DNA from 2 places in the Micromonospora sp. NPDC002389 genome. Region 2 is predicted to be linked to the other one. Evidence: predicted binding sites of a transcription regulator. Region 2 holds the regulator's gene; the other holds the start of a gene.
What was found. The regulator HrcA, encoded in region 2, represses chaperone genes, less so after heat shock. The targets are predictions, from matches to a motif close to GGTTNGCACNCTCNNNNNGAGNGTGCNAACC.

Region 1 (6,674 bases), on a different contig from region 2:
CGCGGGGGTACGCCGGACGACCTGATCGCCGACGTCGCGTACCTGGACGGACGGCTGCTGGCCGACGCGCCAATGGGTGACCTGGCGTGGGAGCCCGAGCAGGTCGACGCGGAGCGGGTACGCGGGACCGAGCGGGCGCTCGAAGCGCGCGGCAAGCGGCGCTACCACGCGGGCGTACGGCACCGGGAGTCCGGTCGACTGGTCGCCTGGACCCTGCTCGACATGTCACCGACCGCCGACTGGCACGCCTTCCAACAGATCACCATCGTCGACCCGGAGCACCGGGGGCGCCGCCTCGGCCTGCTCACGAAGATCGAGAACCTTCGTCACCTGCTCGCCCACGAGCCCGCCGTCCAGGTGATCGACACCTTCAACGCGGACAGCAACGACCACATGATCACGATCAACGAGCAGCTCGGTTTCCGGGTGATGGACCGGTGGAGCAACTGGCAGCTCGACGTCTGAGGTGTGACACGCCCCTACTGATCCCGGGGCTTCCTGTTGCATGATGGCGGGCATGACGGAGACCCCGCACCCCCTCTACGACAGGCACGCCGACACCCTCGACCGCGCGCTGACCGCGATCACGGAGCGCGGGTACTGGTCCGCCTATCCGGAATCACCCAGCCCCCGGGTGTACGGCGAGACCGCGGCTGCCGACGGCAAGGCCGCCTTCGAGGCGTACCTGGGTGGAGACTTCCCGCTCGACCAGCCGGGCGACGGCGACCGGGTCGCGACCGAGACCAGCCCGTTCGGCGTCCCATTGGACGTCCGCTACCCGCACGCCACCGCCGACCAACTCGTCACCGCCGCGTCCGCGGCGCTGCCCGCGTGGCGGGACGCCGGGCCGCAGGTGCGGGTCGGGGTCTGCCTGGAGATCCTCGACCGGCTGCACAAGCACGTCTTCGAACTGGCCAACGCCGTGCAGTTCACCAGCGGACAGGCGTTCGTGATGGCCTTCCAGGCCGGCGGCGCCCACGCGCTCGACCGGGCGCTGGAGGCCGTCGCCTACGCGTACGCGGAGATGACCCGGCACCCCGGGACCGCCGCCTGGGAGAAGGCCGCCGGCAAGGGCGACCCGCTGCGGATGACCAAGACGTTCCACGTGGTGCCGCGCGGCGTCGCCCTGGTGATCGGCTGCAACACGTTCCCGACCTGGAACTCGTACCCGGGCCTGTTCGCCTCGCTGGTGACCGGCAACCCGGTGGTGGTCAAGCCGCACCCGCGCGCGGTACTCCCGCTGGCCGTGACGGTGCGCTACGCCCGGGAGGTGCTCGCCGAGGCCGGTTTCGACCCGAACCTGGTCCTGCTCGCCCCCGAGGCGCCGGGCGAGAAGCTGGCCTCGACCCTGGCCCTGCACCCGGCGGTCAAGATCGTGGACTTCACCGGCTCCACCGAGTACGGCGACTGGCTGGAGACCAACGCCCGCCAGGCGGCGGTCTACACCGAGAAGGCCGGGCTCAACACCGTCGTGGTCGACTCCACCGACGACTTCGCCGGCATGTGCCGCAACCTCGGCTTCACCCTGACGCTCTACAGCGGCCAGATGTGCACCACCTCGCAGAACATCCTCATCCCCCGGAACGGCATCGACACCGACCAGGGACACAAGAGCTTCGACGAGGTGGCCGCCGGAATCGCCGCCGCCGTCGGCAAGCTCACCGCCGACCCGGCGCGCGGGGTCGAGCTGACCGGCGCCATCGTCAACGACGGCGTCCTGGACCGCCTCGACGAGGTCACCAAGGTCGGTACGCCGGTCCTGGAGTCGCGTACCGTCACGCACCCGTCGTTCCCGGACGCGGTGGTCCGTACGCCGACGGTCGTCAAGCTGGACGCGAGCGAGACCGCGACCTACTCGCGGGAGTGGTTCGGACCCATCTCCTTCGCCATCGCCACCGACTCCACCGCGCACAGCCTCGACATCCTCCGCGCGACCGTGGGGGAGAAGGGCGCGCTCACCGCCGCCGTCTACTCCACCGACGAGGCGGTGCTGGACGCCGCCGAGAACGCCGCGATCGAGGTCGGGGTGCACCTGTCCGGCAACCTCACCGGCGGCGTCTTCGTGAACCAGTCGGCGGCGTTCTCCGACTTCCACGGAAGCGGGGCGAACGCGGCGGCGAACTCGGCGCTCACCGACGGCGCGTACGTCGCCAACCGCTTCCGCATCGTGCAGAGCCGGCGGCACGCCTAAGGGGTGTGGGTTTCGATTGCTTGCGGTGTGGGGTTCCGGGTGCTTGCGGTGGGGGGTTCCGGGTGCTTGCGGTGGGGGGTTCCGGGGCAGCCCGACCCGCTCCGGGCGGTCAGGCTTGATCCCTGCGCGGGTCGGGCTGCCCCGGAACCCCGGTGAGTCACCGTCAGAGCATGAGCTGAGCTGATCGGCGGACGGGTCAGGGCTGTCGTCCGCGTTGTGCGGTGGCTCGGGACCCGGGTTCTGCTCAGGCTTGGGGCGGCTCGGCTCGGCTCGGCTGGGCTTGGCTTGGCTGGGCTGGGCTGACTCTGCTCGGTTTGCTCGGCTCTGCGCGGGCCGGGCCCAGTCGATCGGGGCGGGCCGAGTCGGTCGGGCGGGCTGGGCCGGGCCGAGTCGGGCGGGCCGGGCCCAGTCGGTCGGGGCGGGCTGGGCCGGGGCGGGGCGGGCTGGGGCAGGGTGCTGGGGACGGTGCCGGCGGTACTCCAGCCTGCCGCCTTTGCTCTGCTTCACTCCACGCAACACTTCCAGGAGATCGTGCTGGTTCTGGGCAATTGTCATGGCTTTGCCAGTGCGGTATCTGCCAAGAGGAACGGATCGCCCTGTTCGTTGCGTGGGTTGAAGCAGAGCAAAGGCGGCGCAGGGGACCTGGCGCACGCCGTATCCGCCGGGACATCCTGGCCGGTCCGCCACCCCGCGACCGTCGTCGCCGAGCAGGAGTTGGGCCGAGCGGTAGTTGGGGGTTGCAGGGGCAGGCCGAGTAGAGGTTGGAGCAAGCAGGCAGAGGGCGAGCAGGGGTCGGCCGAGCAGGGAGAGGGCGAGTGGGGCGGCCCGCCCCGAGGGCAAGCCCACGGGGTCAGCCGGACCTGGTCGGGTTTCCGGGCAGCCCACCCCGTGGAGGGATCAAGCCTGACCGCCCGGAGCGGGGTGGGCTGCCCGGAAACCCTCACCCCGACCAGGGTGGCCCCCCGGACACCCCCTGCCCGACCGCCGACTACGCCCGGCGACGCATTTGGAGTTCGCGGAGGGCGGGGACGGTCGGGTGTGGCACCCGTACCCCGGTGTCGGCGAAGCCGATCCGTTGGTACGCGCGGTACGCGCGGTCGTTGCCCACCACGACTTCGAGCATCAGTTCGCGCCGCCCGCAGTCCCGGGACCAGGCACCCACCGCTTCGATCAGATCCGCGAGCAGGCCCGTGCCGCGCCACGTCGGGGTGACGTAGACCGCGTAGACCACGGTGACCGCGAGTTCCGTGGGGTGGGCGACACCGCCGGCGTGCCCGACCAGCCGGCCGCCGGGGTCCGCCACGAACTGGGCGGTGTGGGTGCCGGCCGAGACCTGGGCGATCCGGGCGGCGTACTCGGCGTGCGGGCGGGCGGCGGCCTCCGCGATCGTCTCCAGGAAGGCCAGCGGGGCGTCGGCGAGCATCTCCAGACGGAGCGCCCGCATCCGGGCGGCGTCCGTCGGCTCGACCCGGCGGACGTCCGCCCGCAGGGTGCCGGTCCCGTCGATGGCGCTGGTCATGTCGGCATGCTTACCACAATGACGTACGGCGATGTCGTCAGTCGGAATACGCCCGATTTGTGGTCGTGCGCGGTCGTCACGCCTCGTGTAGCGTGCGATTTCGGTCACCGTTTTCGGGGTCGTCGCGGATCGCTGAAACCGGTGGTCTTCGGGTGCTCGGCGTGCCGGTGCCCGGAGTTGTGGTACGCCGCGCAGAGTGAGGACAACACCGTGGCACAGGGCACCGTGAAGTGGTTCAACGCCGAAAAGGGCTACGGCTTCATCGCCGTCGACGGCGGGCAGGACGTCTTCGTCCACTTCTCCGCGATCGAGATGGACGGCTACAAGGCGCTGGACGACGGCCAGCGGGTGGAGTTCGAGATCGCCCAGGGCCAGAAGGGCCCCCAGGCCGAGCGGGTACGCGTCATCTGAGCACACCCGGACCTCGCCCGGCTGGTCGTCGGACGGGGTTTTGGGAACGTGGCCGATGCAGGGCTGCGGCGCCGGGGCCGACCAGGGAAGATCATGGGCCGATCCAGCCATCGCTGAGGAGCGTCCATGTCCGACCAGCCGCCCCCGGCGGGTCCGTCCTCGTCCCCCGACGAGCCGGACCGGCCCTCGCCCGCGAACGAGCCGACCCCGCTGGTGAATGAGCCCGACAGTGCGGGGTCGGCTGACGCCCCGCCGGGGGGCGGCGTTCCCGAGTCCGGCGTGCCCGGCCTACCCGACGCAGCGACGCCCCATCCGGGCCAGCCGTATCCCGGTCAGCCATATCCGGGTCAGCCGTACCCGGGCCAGCCGTACCCGGGGCAGCCGTACCCGGGGCAGCCCTATCCCGGTCAGCCGTACCCGAGTCAGGTCGGGGGGCCGCTGCCCTATCCCGGTCAGCCCTATCCGACGTCGCCCTACGGTGGGTACCCGGGGCACGGCCTCGACCCGGCCAGCCCGTTGGTGAATCCGCCCGGTGCCGGAGTGGGTGGCTGGTACGCGCGCTGTGTCGGCGCGGTTCGCCGGGGCTGGCCGGTACTGCTGCCGATCGTTCTGATCACGCAGGTGCTGCCGGCGGTGGTGGTGGCGGTGCTCGGGCTGGTGATCGACCCCACCGCGCGCTGGGAGGACCAACTCGCCAGCGACAGCGCCGCGCTGCCCACCGGGTTCTGGGCCGATGCCTTCGTGTGGGTAGGCAGCCTGTTCGGGGCGGGTCTGATCGCCAGCCTGGCGCAGTGCGTGGGGTGGGCCGCCGGCACCTGGGTGATCGCCCGGCAGGCGGCGGGTGCCCCGGTCGACCTCGGCACGGCCCTGCGCTACGGGCTCCGGCGGGCGCTCGGGCTCTGGGGTTGGACCCTGCTGGTCGGCATGATCGTGCTGTTCGGCCTCTGCCTCTGCTTCCTGCCCGGTATCTACGCGGTGTTCGCGCTGGCGATGGTCGGCCCGGTCTACCTGTTCGAGCGGAACAACCCGATCGGCCGTTCGCACCAGATGCTGCGGCAGCGGCTGGGCCTGCTGCTCGGCCGGTTGGCGCTGGTGATCGGCGCGGTGATCGCCGTGTCGTTGGCCGCGGCCATGATCGAGCAGGTGGCGCTGCTGTCGATCGGCACCGGTCCGATGGACACCCGGATGGTGACCGTGGGCACGGTCGTGGTGACGGTGATGACGGCGCTGCTGACCCTGCCGGCCCACCTCGCCCAGTTGGTCGGGCTGGTCGTCACGTACGCCGAGCAGCGGGCACACGAGGGTCCGGTGAACGACGCCCAACTGGCGCACGAACTCGGCTGATCGCGGCGGTCGTGCTTGCACTCGGCAGGGCAGAGTGCTAAACAAGTCATTGGCACTCGCATGGCGTGAGTGCCAATTGGTCGGGACGGTGGGGCCACCGCCGCACTCGGGGGACGACCCCGGGCGGGGCAGTGGCCGGTCGTCGCGGGCTATCCGGCCCGGCCGAGGAGACGTCGCCGTCGCCAGGTGGCGACGTCCCAAGGTGCGTACACCAGACGGCCCGTCCGGGGCACACCCCGGCTGGTCCGTGAGTGTCCAGGAGGACAACGCCGTATGGCCAAGATGATCGCGTTCGACGAAGAGGCTCGCCGCGGCCTCGAGCGGGGCATGAACCAGCTCGCCGACGCCGTGAAGGTGACCCTCGGCCCCAAGGGCCGCAACGTCGTGCTCGAGAAGAAGTGGGGTGCCCCCACCATCACCAACGATGGTGTGAGCATCGCCAAGGAGATCGAGCTCGAGGACCCGTACGAGAAGATCGGCGCCGAGCTGGTCAAGGAGGTCGCCAAGAAGACCGACGACGTGGCCGGTGACGGCACGACGACGGCGACCGTCCTGGCCCAGGCTCTCGTTCGCGAGGGTCTGCGCAACGTGGCCGCCGGCGCCAACCCGATGGCCCTGAAGCGGGGCATCGAGACCGCCGTGGCCAGCGTCTCGGAGGAGCTGCTGAAGCTCGCCAAGGACGTCGAGACCAAGGAGCAGATCGCCTCCACCGCCTCCATCTCCGCCGGTGACAACACCGTCGGCGAGATCATCGCCGAGGCGATGGACAAGGTGGGCAAGGAAGGCGTCATCACCGTCGAGGAGAGCAACACCTTCGGGCTGGAGCTGGAGCTCACCGAGGGTATGCGCTTCGACAAGGGCTACATCTCGGCCTACTTCATGACCGACCCGGAGCGTATGGAGGCCGTCTTCGACGACCCGTACATCCTGATCGCCAACAGCAAGATTTCGTCGGTCAAGGACCTGCTCCCGATCCTGGAGAAGGTCATGCAGTCGGGCAAGCCGCTGCTGATCATCGCCGAGGACCTGGAGGGCGAGGCCCTGGCCACCCTGGTGGTCAACAAGGTCCGGGGCACCTTCAAGTCGGTCGCCGTCAAGGCGCCGGGCTTCGGTGACCGCCGCAAGGCCATGCTGACCGACATCGCCATCCTCACCGGTGGCCAGGTCATCAGCGAGGAGGTCGGCCTCAAGCTGGACGCCGCCGGTCTC
Region 2 (6,674 bases):
ATCGGTTCAACGGCGCGGACACGCCGCCCATTTCCCCCGGGAACGGCCGGTCGTGGCCCCTCGGTGCGCCTGCTCACACGGGCGACGACGAGTGGCCGCCACACCATCCGACGACTGGTGCACAAGTAGACAAAACTCCTCAGCTTCCGGCCCGGAAGTCGTACCTGTCGAAGGTCTCCTGCCGTCGGGTGAACCGGTAGGTCGCCCAGTGCATCCGGACCACCTCGCCGGCGGAGTCCCGGGTCAGCCGGAGCAGTTCGCCGACCTCCCGGCCGGAGACCGTCCGGAACACGTCCGGCTGCTCCGGCACCGGCGCGAAGACCGCCGGCGGCTTCTCCGACGGGTCACCGGCACCCCGGGCCTGCAGGGCGCCGTCGTGCCAGCCGAAGACGTACTCGAAACCCTCGCCCCACCAGCGACCGAGCAGCCCGCGCAGGTGCTCCGGAGCCGGTGTGCCCGGCCGCCACGGCACGATGTCGGCCGGGTCGTGCTCGACCGAGGCGGCGAGCAGCCGGTGCGGCAGCTCCAGCACGTCCACGGCGGTACCGGAGGAACCCAGCACGGCGGCGCCGAACGCGGCGGGAGCGTCCTCGCCGCCCCGCCGGCCGTACACCCCGGCGAGGAACCCGGGCATCGCGCCGTCGTGCCCGACGTGCACCACCCGCTGGCCCTGCGGCACCAGGAGCAGGCCCAGGCCGAAACCGCCGGACCACGACGTCTCGTCGGTGACCGTCACCGGCCAGCGCATCTCCTCGAGCGTGGCCGGCGCGAGCACCGCGCCGGTCGGGTCCAGCGCCACCGGATCGGCCAGGAAGGCCGCCCAGCGGGCCATGTCACCGGCGGTGCTCCACAGCTGCGCGGCGGGGCCGACCGCGCCGAAGTCGGTCGGCGGCTCCGGGCGCGCCTCGTCGGAGTACGCGTCGACCAGGAACCCGGTCGCCGCGCGGGGGCCCGGGTCGGCCGTGGTCGCGGTCAGCCCCAGCGGGACGAGTACCCGCTCGGTCAGCACCTCGGCCCAGGTCCCGCCCCGCACCCGGCCGACCAGCCGACCGAGCAGCGCCATCCCCAGGTTCGAGTAGTGGTAGCGACGGCCCGGCGGCAGCACCCGCTCCGCCCGGGCCAGCTCGGCGACCAGCCGGTCGGCGTCCGGCGCCCGCAACGTGTCCCAGACGTCGCCGTACGGCTCCCGTTGCAGGCCGGCGGTGTGCGACAGCACGCGACGCACGGTCAGCTCGCCGTGGGCCGGCAGGTCCAGATGCCGGTCCAGCGGATCGTCCAGGTCGAGCAGGCCGTCGTCGCGGCACTGGAGGGCGAGCACGGCGGTGAAGGTCTTGGTCACCGACCCGATGCGGAACCGGGTGTCCGCGTCCAGCACGGTGTCGTTGCCGGTGCCGCCGACCGCGCAGGTCCACAGCGGGCGGTCGGCCCGGTGCACCGCCGCCGCCAGGGCCGGCACCCGTCCCCGCGCCTGGACCTGCTGCACCATCCGGTCGAGCCGACCGGTGGCGGCTGTGGTCACGCCACGCTCCGGGCCAGCATCGGCCCGAGCGGCGCGCCGCCCAACAGGTGCGCGTGCACGTGGAAGACCTCCTGACCGCCGTACGCCCCGGTGTTGAACATCAGCCGGAAGCCGTCCCCGAGCAGCCCCTCGTCCTCGGCCACCGCGGCGGCCGTGGCCAGCACCTCACCGGCCAGCGCCGGGTCACCGGCGGCCAGGGTGGCCACGTCGGCGTAGTGCTCCTTGGGGATGACCAGGACGTGTACCGGCGCCTTCGGGTCGATGTCGCGGAAGGCGAGCGTGGTGGGGGTCTCGCGGACCACGGTGGCCGGGATCTCCCCGGCGACGATCCGGCAGAACAGGCAGTCAGGAGTACTCACCGGGGCAGTGTAAGGAAGGGTCCCCTACTAACGCCTCGTGTATAGGAAGGGTCCCTTCCTTACATCCAGGTGGGTGCGGCAGGATGGCGCGCATGGCAGGGCGGGCGGTACTGGTCACGGGTGGTTCACGCGGCATCGGGCGGGCGGTGGTCAAGGCGTTCGCCGCCTCCGGCGACCGGGTGGCGATCCACCACCGCGACTCGGCGGAACTGGCCGAGACGTTGCGGGCCGAGCTTCCCGGCGACGGCCATCTGGTGGTCCGCGCCGACCTGGCCGACCCCGACGCGGTACGGGCGATGGTGGACAAGGCCGCAGCACGACTCGGCGGGCTCGACGTACTCGTCAACAACGCCGGGGTGTTCGGCCCGGCAGATCCACCGCACCCGGTCTTCGAGAGCAGCTACGAGCAGTGGCAGCGACGGTGGCGCGAGATCCTCGACACCAACCTGCTCGGCGCGGCCAACGCCGCCTGGTGCGCGGCCCAGCACATGCGCTCGGGCGGTGGGCGCATCGTCAACGTCTCGTCGCGCGGAGCGTTCCGGGGCGAGCCCGCCAACCCGGCGTACGGCGCCAGCAAGGCCGGGCTCAACGCGATGGCCCAGTCGCTTGCGGTGGCCCTGGCGCCGTACGGCATCGCGGTCGCCACGGTCGCGCCCGGTTTCGTGGCGACCGACATGACCAACGAGCACCTGAAGTCGCCGCGCGGCGAGGCGATCCGGGCACAGAGCCCGTTCGACCGGGTGGCCCGCCCCGAGGAGATCGCAGCGGCGGTGCACTGGTTGGCCAGCCCCGAGGCGGAGTGGGCCTCCGGCACCATCGTGGACCTCAACGGCGCCTCCTACCTGCGCACCTAGAGATCCCCGGCCGGAGAGCGCCGCGTCCGACCGCAAACCGTTGCGTCCGTTGAAGCAGAGCAAAGGGGCCGAGGTGCATACCCCGGCCCGGCCACGACGCATCGAGCACGGCGCATCGACCACGACCGCCGGCCACGGCGCATCGACCACGACCATCAGGCACGAGATACCGGCCACGGCCATCGGGCAGGGCGTACCGGCCCCGCCGCGCGGGCGTGGCCGGTGGCGGTCACCAGCGCAGCAGGCGGGTGGCGAGTACGGCCAGGGCGGCCACCCCGGCCGTGGAGGTACGCAGCACCGACGGGCCGAGTCGGACCGGCTGCGCGCCGGCCTGCTGGAAGGAGGTCAGCTCGGCCGGGCTGATGCCGCCTTCCGGGCCGACCACCAGCACGATCTCGCCCCGGTCGGGCAGCTCGACGGTGGTCAGCCGGTCGCTCGCCTCCTCGTGCAGCACGTAGCCGGCGGCGGCACCGGCGATCCGGCGGGCCACCGACGCGCTTGACTCGTCCGGGGCGCCGGCCACCACCGGTAGCCACGCCCGGCGGGCCTGCTTGGCCGCCTCCCGGGCGGTCGCCACCCACTTGCCCCGGGCGCGTACGCCTCGTTCGCCGCGCCACTGCACCACCGAGCGGGATGCCGCCCAGGGCACGATCTCGTCCACGCCCGTCTCGGTCATCGCCTGCACGGCCAACTCGCCCCGGTCACCCTTGGCGATGCCCTGCACCACCACCAGTCGCGGGTTCGCCGCGTCGACGTACCCGCGACCGGTGATGTCCAGGTCGAGCGTGCCTCGGCCGACGGCGCTGACCACGGCCTCGGCGGTGCCGCCCCGACCGTCGGCGAGCAGCAGTTCCTCGCCGACCCGGAGCCGCTGCACGGTGGCCGCGTGATGGCCCTCCGGCCCGTCGAGCACCATCGAGTCGCCGGTGGGCAGCGACTCGACCAGGAAGAGCGGTGCGGACACCTCAGGCGTGGCCGTTGAAGGCGTCGCGCATCCGGGAGAAGAAGCCGCCCTGCTTGCTGAGCTCGGCGACCTCCTCGCCCCGGGTCACGGCGAACTCCCGCAGCATCCGCTCCTGGTCGGCGTCGAGCTTGGTCGGGGTACGCACGTCAAGGTGGACGTAGAGGTCGCCCCGACCGGCACCGCGCAGGTGCGGTACGCCCCGGGCCCGTAGCCGCAGCGTGCTGCCCGGCTGGGTGCCCGGTTTGACGTCGACCGGCTCCTCGCTGTCCAGCGTCTTGATGGTCAGCCGGGTGCCGAGGGCGGCGGCGGTCATCGGCACGGTGACCCGGCAGTGCAGGTCGTCGCCCTTGCGGGAGAAGACGTCGTGCGGCCGCTCGTGGATCTCCACGTACAGGTCACCGGCGGTGCCGCCACCCGGACCGACCTCGCCCTGCTGCGCGAGGCGGATCCGCATCCCGTCCTCGACGCCGGCCGGGATCTTCACGGTCAGTGAGCGGCGGGTCCGGACCCGGCCGTCACCGGCGCAGGTGGGGCAGGGGTGCGGGATGGTGGTGCCGTAGCCCTGGCAGACCGTGCACGGCCGGGCGGAGACCACCTGGCCGAGGAAGGTGCGCTGCACCGACTGCACCTCACCCCGGCCACCGCACGCCTCGCAGGTGGCCAGGTGGGTGCCGGCGGACGTGCCGGCCCCGGTGCAGGTGGTGCAGAGCACTGCGGTGTCGACCGTGATCGGGGCCTCGACCCCGAAGGCCGTCTCCTGCAGGTCCAGTTCCAGCCGCAGGATCGCGTCGGCCCCGGGCCGGGTACGCGGTCGCGGGCCACGCCCGGCGCCGGTGGCCCCGCCGAAGAAGGCGTCCATGATGTCCTGGAAGCCGACGAAGGGTCCGGCGCCACCGGGGCCGCCCGGCCCACCGGCACCGCCGCCGCCCGGTGCGAGCGGATCGCCACCGAGGTCGACGATCTGCCGTTTCCGGTCGTCGGACAACACCTCGTACGCGGCGTTGATGTCCTTGAACTTCTCCTGGGCCTCCGGGTCCGGATTCACGTCCGGGTGGAACTGGCGCGCCAGCTTGCGGTAGGCGCGCTTGATCTCGTCGTCGGAGGCCCCTCGGCTGACGCCGAGAATGCCGTAGTAGTCCCTGGCCACTGGGTTCCGTGTCCTCGTGTTCGTCTCGCGTTACGCCGGTCGGTGGCGGCAGCCTGCCGTCGGCCCTGACTGGTCAGTTCTGGGCCAGCAGCTCGCCCACGTAGCGTGCCACGGCCCTCACCGTGGCGATTGTTCCGGGGTAGTCCATCCGGGTCGGTCCCAGCACGCCCATCCCCCCGACGATGGTCGCGCCCGGGCCGTATCCGGTGCTGACCACGGACGCCGCCCGCAGGTTGTCGATCTGGTTCTCGTCGCCGATGCGGACCCGCAGCGTGCTCGGCTCGACCTCGCCGATGAGCTTGAGCAGCACCACCTCCTCCTCGAGCGCTTCGAGGATGGGGCGCAGCGACCCCTGGAAGTCGAGCAGGCCGCCCCGGGCCAGGTTGGCGGTGCCGGCCAGAGCGAGCCGCTCCTCGTGCCGTTCGACGAGGGTCTCCAGCAGGACGGTGGAGAGCGTGGTCATGGCCGCGCGCAGGTGCGGCGCACACTCGTCGATGAGCGTCTGCACCAGCGGTGGCGTGTCGGACAGGCGGGTGCCGACCAGCTTCTCGTTGACCAGTCGGCGCAGGTCCAGGACGTCGTCGGCGGGGACCGGCGCGGGCAGTTCGACAAGCCGCTGCTCGACCCGGCCGGTGTCGGCGATCATCACCAGCGTCAGTCGGGTGGTCGAGATCGGCACGAGTTCCAGGTGCCGGACGGTGGAGCGGGCCAGGCTCGGGTACTGCACCACGGCGACCTGGCGGGTGAGTTGCGCGAGCAGACGTACGGTGCGGTGCACCACGTCGTCGAGGTCCACCGCACCGACCAGGAACCGTTCGATCGCCCGGCGTTCGGCCGGGCTGAGCGGCTTGACCCGACTGAGCCGGTCGACGAAGAGGCGGTAGCCGCGATCGGTGGGCACCCGTCCGGCACTGGTGTGCGGCTGGCGGATGTAGCCCTCCTCCTCCAGCACGGCCATGTCGTTGCGTACGGTGGCCGGGGACACACCGAGTTGGTGCCGTTCGACGAGCGCCTTGCTGCCGACCGGCTCCTGGGTGGCGACGTAGTCCTCGACGATCGCCCGGAGCACGGCGAGTTTCCGGTCGTCGAGACCCATCCTCCCCACCTCCTGTCGCAGGTCAGCCCGGAGCGCTCAGAGTGCCAGAGGAACACTCTGGCACTCGACTGTAGCGAGTGCCAGTCTACGTCGGGGTTCCCGTGCCCGCGATGATCAAGTCGTCCCGGTCGTGGCGGAAACCGGCCGACGGGTTGACACGCCCCGGTGTCGCTATGGTGCGTCCGTTGCCGCTGGCACCTACCGTGACCACATGACTGAACCACCTCGTCCTCCAGGTTCCGGCGACGACCCCACGTCTCCACTGTCGGGCTCGTCCGGCCAGCCCGGCTATCCCCCGCCCGGCGACTATCCGCCGCCCACCGGCGACCAGCCCCCGCCGCCCGGTGGTTACGGCCCACCCGGTGACTATCCGCCGCCCGGCGGCTACCCGCCGCCCGGCGGCTATCCCCCACCGGGCGGCTATCCCCCGCCGGGCGAGTACCCGCCGGGTGGCGCACCCGGTGTCGGGTACCCGACGGGTGGTTACGGTCCCCCCGGCGGCGGCTACGCCAACAACGAGGACAAGACCTGGACGCTGATCGCCCACTTCGGTGGCCCGCTCGGGGTGATCGTGGGTGGGGGTCTGCTGGGCTGGGTCGCGCCGCTGATCGCGATGATGACCCGAGGCCAGCAGAGCCCGGTGGTCCGGGCGCACTCGGTGGCCGCGGTGAACTTCCAGATCACCTGGGCGATCGCCGGGTTGCTCAGTTGGGTGCTCACCGCGATCACCTGCGG

Region 1: groL (chaperonin GroEL) is a predicted target of HrcA. The motif match lies at 5,513-5,543, and genes of this name have one in related genera.

Annotation. Positions count from the first base shown of each region.
Region 1 is NZ_JBEOWP010000017.1:83,742-90,415, forward strand. Features, by position in the region: gene ABT008_RS25970 (GNAT family N-acetyltransferase) at 1-465, shown strand, start outside; gene paaN (phenylacetic acid degradation protein PaaN) at 518-2,191, shown strand; gene ABT008_RS25980 (GNAT family N-acetyltransferase) at 3,180-3,710, opposite strand; gene ABT008_RS25985 (cold-shock protein) at 3,921-4,121, shown strand; gene ABT008_RS25990 (hypothetical protein) at 4,248-5,465, shown strand; gene groL (chaperonin GroEL) at 5,739-6,674, shown strand, end outside.
Region 2 is NZ_JBEOWP010000020.1:52,504-59,177, reverse strand. Features, by position in the region: gene ABT008_RS27520 (serine hydrolase domain-containing protein) at 140-1,486, opposite strand; gene ABT008_RS27515 (histidine triad nucleotide-binding protein) at 1,516-1,878, opposite strand; gene ABT008_RS27510 (SDR family NAD(P)-dependent oxidoreductase) at 1,971-2,732, shown strand; gene ABT008_RS27505 (16S rRNA (uracil(1498)-N(3))-methyltransferase) at 2,962-3,696, opposite strand; gene dnaJ (molecular chaperone DnaJ) at 3,698-4,843, opposite strand; gene hrcA (heat-inducible transcriptional repressor HrcA) at 4,917-5,939, opposite strand; gene ABT008_RS27490 (DUF4870 domain-containing protein) at 6,151-6,674, shown strand, end outside.